One region of the Microbulbifer sp. CnH-101-G genome, then DNA from elsewhere that is predicted to be linked to it. Evidence: predicted binding sites of a transcription regulator. Region 1 holds the regulator's gene; each other region holds the start of a gene.
The links. The regulator LexA, encoded in region 1, represses DNA repair genes until DNA is damaged. The targets are predictions, from matches to a motif close to ACTGTNTNTANANACAGT.
Positions count from the first base shown of each region.

Region 2: recA (recombinase RecA) is a predicted target of LexA. The motif match lies at 1,250-1,267, and genes of this name have one in related genera.
Region 3: ACJJID_RS07365 (VRR-NUC domain-containing protein) is a predicted target of LexA. The motif match lies at 1,224-1,241, and genes of this name have one in related genera.

Region 1 covers NZ_CP174292.1:1,319,417-1,321,687, forward strand. Annotated here, with positions in the region: gene ACJJID_RS05940 (DUF6586 family protein) at 1-67, shown strand, start outside; gene ACJJID_RS05945 (hypothetical protein) at 170-424, shown strand; gene lexA (transcriptional repressor LexA) at 517-1,122, opposite strand; gene ACJJID_RS05955 (LOG family protein) at 1,300-1,947, shown strand; gene ACJJID_RS05960 (class I adenylate-forming enzyme family protein) at 2,158-2,271, shown strand, end outside.
Region 2 covers NZ_CP174292.1:730,556-732,826, forward strand. Annotated here, with positions in the region: gene ACJJID_RS03385 (CinA family protein) at 608-1,123, shown strand; gene ACJJID_RS03390 (twin-arginine translocation signal domain-containing protein) at 1,127-1,210, shown strand; gene recA (recombinase RecA) at 1,323-2,271, shown strand, end outside.
Region 3 covers NZ_CP174292.1:1,647,901-1,650,171, forward strand. Annotated here, with positions in the region: gene ACJJID_RS07355 (hypothetical protein) at 1-10, shown strand, start outside; gene ACJJID_RS07360 (hypothetical protein) at 450-902, shown strand; gene ACJJID_RS07365 (VRR-NUC domain-containing protein) at 1,333-2,271, shown strand, end outside.

The DNA of each region.
Region 1 (2,271 bases):
GCTCAAATGGCACGCTGCATTAAGTGAGTTGGTACGCAGGCAGCGTACCAATCTTGAGGAGTGCTGAGACTCCTCGCTCCCTTTCTGTCTATCTGTTTGCACCCACTGAAACTTCTAAATTGCCTGTGGTACACTGGGCGCAAACTGATGTGCAGTGAAGGGAAAGCTAATGTCCTCCGAAACTTTTGAAATTATCGAGTTGGCCAATGGCGATGTGGCTCTGCGCCGCGCCGGTCACGAGGAGGACCCTCTGGTGAGTATTCGTTTCTCAGCCGAGAGTCTCCAATTTTTACGAAAGCACAAAGTAGCAGTGGCTCGGGCAATGCTGGAAGCGGGCATAGAAGCCGTGCAGAATCTTGACGACCTGGAGCCTGGTTACTTCGAAGAGGAAGAATCAATGCCGGTTAACCATACGATTCATTGATCTAATCTATGGTAAGGTGAGCAGGTAAAAGTGTTTCAACAGCGGCTTAAAGCCGCTGTTGTTGTATATGGACATTGGTAAACTGTTTATTCTTAAGGGGTTTGGCGAATCACGCCCACCGCGAGTCCTTCAATTACAAAGTTCTTATCCCGCATATCCACCTGGATAGTCTCAAAGTCTTCGTTTTCGGGTAGTAGTTGCACAGTTGCCTGATTGCCTTTGCGGCGGAAGCGTTTAACAGTTACTTCATCATCAATCCGGGCAACCACAATCTGCCCATTTCTGACTTGCTCGGTTTTCTGCACGGCCAGCAGGTCCCCATCGAGAATACCTGCGTTGCGCATACTCATGCCATGCACCCTGAGCAAATAATCTGCCGGCGGGTGAAAGAAGCTGGCGGGCAGGTCGCAATAATCCTCTATATGCTCTGTGGCCAGAATAGGGTTGCCTGCAGCGACACGTCCTATGATGGGAAGACCGGATTGGTGATCTGGAATTCGAATGCCCCTGGAGGCGCCGGCGACCATCTCAATGGCCCCTTTTCTCGCCAATGCTTTGAGGTGTTCCTCTGCGGCATTGGGTGAGCGAAAGCCCAGTTCCTGGGCAATTTCTGCGCGGGTGGGGGGGTAGCCTGTGTCATCCAGGTAGGTTTTGATCAGCTCTAATACTTGAGTCTGACGTGCGGTGAGATTGGTCATAGATTTACCTAGAGTTTCTGTATTTTTATACAGTTGCTGGGATTATATACAGATTTTAGGTTTGCGCAAACCCGCTCCTTGCCTCGATTCAAGCTGCTACATTGATTAAGAAAACAGTGAGTGAAAAAAAGAGTAGTTGAAAGAGCTGACAGCACGAGAGAACAAGGGAGAACAATAATGCTTGATGCAAAGATGCCCGAGGCTTGGAGGGTTCTGCGTATACAGTCGGAATTAGTTGATGGGATTGAGCGTCTAATTGCACTAAAAGGGGCTGTAACGGTTTTTGGTGGCGCGCGTTTCACAGAGGATAGTTTGGAATACCAGCAGGGAGTAAAGCTTGGAGGGCTTTTGGCTGCCGAGGGGATACCGGTAATCACCGGTGGTGGCCCAGGCCTTATGGAGGCGTGTAATCGAGGGGCTTTTGGGCAGTCTGGCCCCTCAATTGGATTAAATATTGAACTCCCTTTTGAGCAGGCAGCCAATCCGTATCAGGATATTAGTTTGAACTTTCGTTATTTCTTTGTGCGGAAATTTATGTTTGTTAAGCATGCCGCCGGTTTTGTTGGCCTAGCTGGAGGCTACGGCACTCTGGATGAATTGTTTGAGGCCTTAACGCTTGTGCAAACACAAAAAGTAAGGCGATTTCCTATAGTGCTGGTTGGGGAGCGCTATTGGGGTGGGTTGTACAATTGGTTAGTGGATACAGTGCTGGAAAAAGGTTGTATTGATTCAGGTGATCTCGATTTATTCCATATCGTGGACACCGTTGAAGAGGCTGTACACTTGATTTTGAAGTATGTGCGCGGCAGAGAAAGTCAAAAATAATTTAAAAAATTGTAAGTTTCTGTTGGGGGTAAAGATGTTTGGCTATTGCCAATCGTATACTCTCCTTTGATCACCAGGTGCCAGTTTCAGCGGTTTGTAATGCGTGTCAGGCTGATTAATGAGCCTGCTATTATTCTTATATTTGATCGCTTGTAATTAGGGGTATTTTTACTTATTAGCTAGCCTGTATTCTCAATAGGACGCCAAACTGTGCCGATTTATGGAGACCCCCTACCAAAGCCCGCGGACTTGAAGAATCTCTTACAGGTCGCACTAGACAGTAAGCCAGATGAGATAGCACTACTTTGCGGCAGTCGAGCGTGG
Region 2 (2,271 bases), 590 kb from region 1:
GTTTTCTTTGTTGGTTTTTATAAGGAATGCCGTTTTAATAATATTGTTATTTGGCGTTTTGTGATCGCAGTGAGTGCCGTTGATTTAATGAAAAGTATTTTTTGGTTGAGTTTTATTGGCACCGATCAAAGCCTAACAAATAACCGATTGTGCTGGGGTAACAGTTCTACCCCTTTATCGTGAGGTCGGTCCTACTTGCCGCATACGAGTGATGTGAAAATTTTTAGTCAGCTGCGGGGTTGTTTCTATTGAAGTTTTCAGAAAGAGTCTTAGAGATAGACTTTAATGCCATAAAAGCCAAATTGCGGTGAGAATTAAATATCTATATAGGAGACTTTTTCCTTTGGTTTGATTGAGTGGCTTGTGCTTTAAACTAGTTTTTTAAATCCATTTCTATTCTGACTGTAGTTGTTGTAACTACACTGTCGCTTCTGGAATCTTATTATCTTTATTCCGTCCATGAAAAAGTTGATATTCTATGTGCTATGGCCTGGCGCTGGAAAATTATAAGCTGGATAGTAGGGCCGCCTTCTACCGCATATCATCCGGTGATATTTACGTCGCCCTGGCGGATGGTTGCCGAGAGAGATAAATAACGGGAAGAAAAATGGTTGATCATGGCGAGATAACGATGTTGGCACAGCAGCTTGGTGAGGAGCTGGGAAAGCGCCACTGGTTTGCGACTTCTGCGGAGTCCTGCACCGGTGGCGCGATTGCAGCGGCGATAACCTCCATTTCCGGCGCGTCCAATTGGTTTGACGGCTCCATCGTCAGTTATGCCGATCGTATCAAGCACAGTGTATTGGGGGTGGACGTTAAGGACTTGAAGCTGTTTGGTGCGGTCAGCGAGCCAGTTGCCCGGCAGATGGCTTGCGGGGTGCTGGCTATGATGGATGCCAACCTTTCTGTGGCAGTAAGCGGTATTGCGGGGCCCAATGGAGGCACTGAGGAAAAGCCGGTGGGGACCGTGTGGATTGCCTGGGCCCATGCGGAAGGGCAGGAGCCAGTTCAGATTGATGCCCGCTGTTTCCACTTTCAAGGGGATCGCACCACCGTGCAGGCTCAAACGGTGGTGGAGGCTATCAAGGGTATGCTGGCAATTCTGGATGACCACCCCGTTTAGGGCGTGCTATCTAGGAGGGCATTCTTGAAGGGCATCGGGTCTGTTTGCCTTTGTGGCAGCGGGATTGTGCCGGCTAGGGGGCTGTGATTCTATACTGGCAAGAGTGGTACTGGTTGTGCCGGAATTACTGGTTGCCTATACAGTAATCCTTCGATAAGCTTGCCTCCACTCAACACAGCTCAGAAATACGGGAATGGTCATGGATTCCAATAAAGACAAGGCATTGAAGGCGGCACTGTCGCAGATCGAACGCCAGTTTGGCAAGGGCACAGTGATGCGCATGGGGGATAAAGAGCGCGAGCGCATCCCCGCAATCTCTACTGGCTCCCTCGGCCTGGATGTGGCGCTCGGTATAGGCGGTCTGCCACGCGGCCGTATCGTCGAGATCTATGGCCCGGAGTCCTCTGGTAAAACCACCCTGACCCTGCAAGTGATTGCCGAGGCTCAGCGCAAAGGCGGCACCTGTGCTTTCGTGGATGCGGAGCATGCCCTGGACCCGATTTATGCCGAGAAGCTGGGTGTAAATGTGGATGAGCTGATCGTCTCCCAGCCGGATACCGGTGAGCAGGCCCTGGAAGTGGCAGATATGCTGGTGCGCTCCGGTGCTGTAGATGTATTGGTTGTGGACTCTGTGGCGGCCTTGACCCCGCGCGCTGAGATTGAGGGGGAAATGGGCGACTCCCATGTTGGCCTGCAGGCCCGCCTGATGTCCCAGGCACTGCGCAAGCTGACGGGCAATATTAAAAACACCAACACCCTGGCGATCTTTATCAACCAGATTCGTATGAAGATCGGTGTGATGTTTGGCTCTCCGGAGACCACCACTGGCGGTAATGCCCTCAAGTTCTACTCTTCTGTGCGTCTGGACATCCGCCGTATCGGCTCGGTGAAGGATGGCGATGAAGTGGTGGGTAACGAGACCCGTGTGAAGGTGGTGAAGAACAAGGTGGCTCCACCCTTCAAGCAGACCGAATTCCAGATTATGTACGGCGAAGGCATCAATATGATTGGTGAAATCGTCGATTATGGTGTGAAGTTGGGCTTGGTTGACAAGGCTGGCGCCTGGTATAGCTACAAGGGCGACAAGATTGGTCAGGGCAAGGCTAATGCCACCAAGTTCCTGCGTGAAAACCCGGATATCCGCAGCG
Region 3 (2,271 bases), 330 kb from region 1:
TATAAAATAATGGCCGCTCCACCTCTCCCCCTTTTATGCTTGTAAAACCATAGCCCTGAAAACCTTGGTGGAATTTACTTTAACTTAGCCAGCCTTTGTGACGACCAATTGTTGTGAGCGCAATGCCAATCAATTGACTGAAGACTTTTTTAAGTGGCATACATAATATCCCCAGTAAAAATTTTGGCGTTGTTCATCTCGCAACCATCGCGAATCTAATATTAAAGGGGTTGATATCGGCTTTTATGGCCCCGATACTCCGCCTGTGCGCCAAGGGGTGCACAATTAGCAGGGATCTTAGGGTAAAGCCTATAATATACATCTCGTATTTTTTTTGATTTGTTATTGTTTTTGCTTTCCCCTCTTCCCAGGCTTTCGTTTTAAAAATAGGCGGTACCCACTTGCAGTCATTAATTTTTTAATGATATTTCTGAAGAAAAGGATTAATCATGTCAAATATTGGTCATGTTGAAGGCTGGGATACGGATAAGCCATTTATTTCTGATAGTCTTGAGGCAACCAGTTTTCACTGGGCCGCATGGACTGGTATCGAGGACTCCACTGAAGGAAGTTATATTCAGGGGCTTATAGAGCTCAAAAACACCGGAAAATTTCCTATCCTCGACGCCAAGGTATTCTTGGATCTCGATGACAATGGTATGACCTGGGATGCCTACCTGTGTAATTCAGCTGGTACTCCAATAGAAGATGGCTTTGTAAGCTACGGCCACCCCATCGCCCCAGGCGAAACCGTTAAAATAAAATACTGGTGGGGTCTGAAGCATGTTGCCGGCCCTACTAAGTGCGACTTTACTGTTACCGTAAATATGTTCCCAGAATATAGAGTACAGGTTCCCAAGTCGAACGCGCATCAAAGCAAAACCTCAATACAAGCTTCTTGAGTTTTACAGCACTAGATGATGCCATTTTTGGCTGAATAGGAGGGGCGAATTGCCCCTTCTATTTACAAGCCTATTATCCTGCCACTCCCAAGCCAATTGATAAAACCATTGAATACTGAACTCAGCGATTAAAATTTATTCTTTATTGGCTCTCACTTCCTCTCAAAAACTTTCTTTCTGGAATAGCTTATCCAATGGTCACTTGAAGTATTGATACTTTTATCAGTGAGGACGCTTCTCGGAATCATTCACAGCTTACTGCACCTATGCTTCTTCTATGTCCATAAAGTCAGCCTATGGCTTTGTCTCCAGAAGCAATATGCTGTATAACCATACAGCTTTAATGCCGTTACTACCCACCACGATCCATCGTTGACACACTGTTACCTTTACCATGGCCACCTCTATTGAGCTAGCACCTGATTACTATTTGACCAATTTTCGCACACTGGTTGATTTTGTTGTTTCTCGCTATACCCAGCTTCTCTCCACCAGCGAACTAAGTTTTTACAGGTTATTTTGTGAGCTTGATGCCGATAGCCAGCGTCTTTATGTAAGGCTACTCTCTCGCAAGGGGGTCCCATCATCAGCTGGAGCTCTGTTCAGGGAAGGAAAGCTGTCTTACCAGGAAATCAACAAGCTCCCTGGGGCTGTAGATTCTCTTTGTTCCGCAGGGCTTTTAATCAGGAATCCTCCCCTGCAAGATCGAGCCCTTTTAGCGCTGTTTACCAAAGCAGAGTTATTCGCAGCGGGCCCGGTTGGTTTGAGCAAGTCCCTCAAGCGGATGGAGCTGGAAGAGGCCCTGTTAGCTTCCTCCACAGAATGGCGAGAACAACTAATGGCCGAAGAGGGCCTGCTAGCACTTCAGGGGGCTGAATACTTCCAAACCTTCAAACTATGCTTTTTTGGCAACCTGAATCAGGACCTGACCGATTATGTGCTGAGGGATCTTGGGTTGTACAGGTATGAGTCCTACACACTAGACAGGCACCAACTGCCCTTCCAAAGCCGTGAGCAAATCGAACAGTACTTGCTCTACTACGATTGCCTGGAGCAGGCCGAGGAGGTATTGGCTAATGGTGCCAGTGAAATTCTCGACCTTGCCAGCCAGTTGCCCATTGGCCTTCCGGGGGATTTGACACTAGCGCGGCGAGTGGATCGCCTGCGCCTAAAGCTGGCCCGCCAACTGGAAAGACTGGATCAGCTAGAGGCCGCCGAGCGCCTCTATCGAGACTGCGGGCAACCTCCGGCCCGTGAACGGCGAGCGAGAATTGCGGTTAAACGTGACAATCTCGAGCTGGCACTTTGCCTTTGCCGGGAAATTCTCGACTCCCCACTCAACGAAGCCGAACGATGTTTTGCCGAGCGC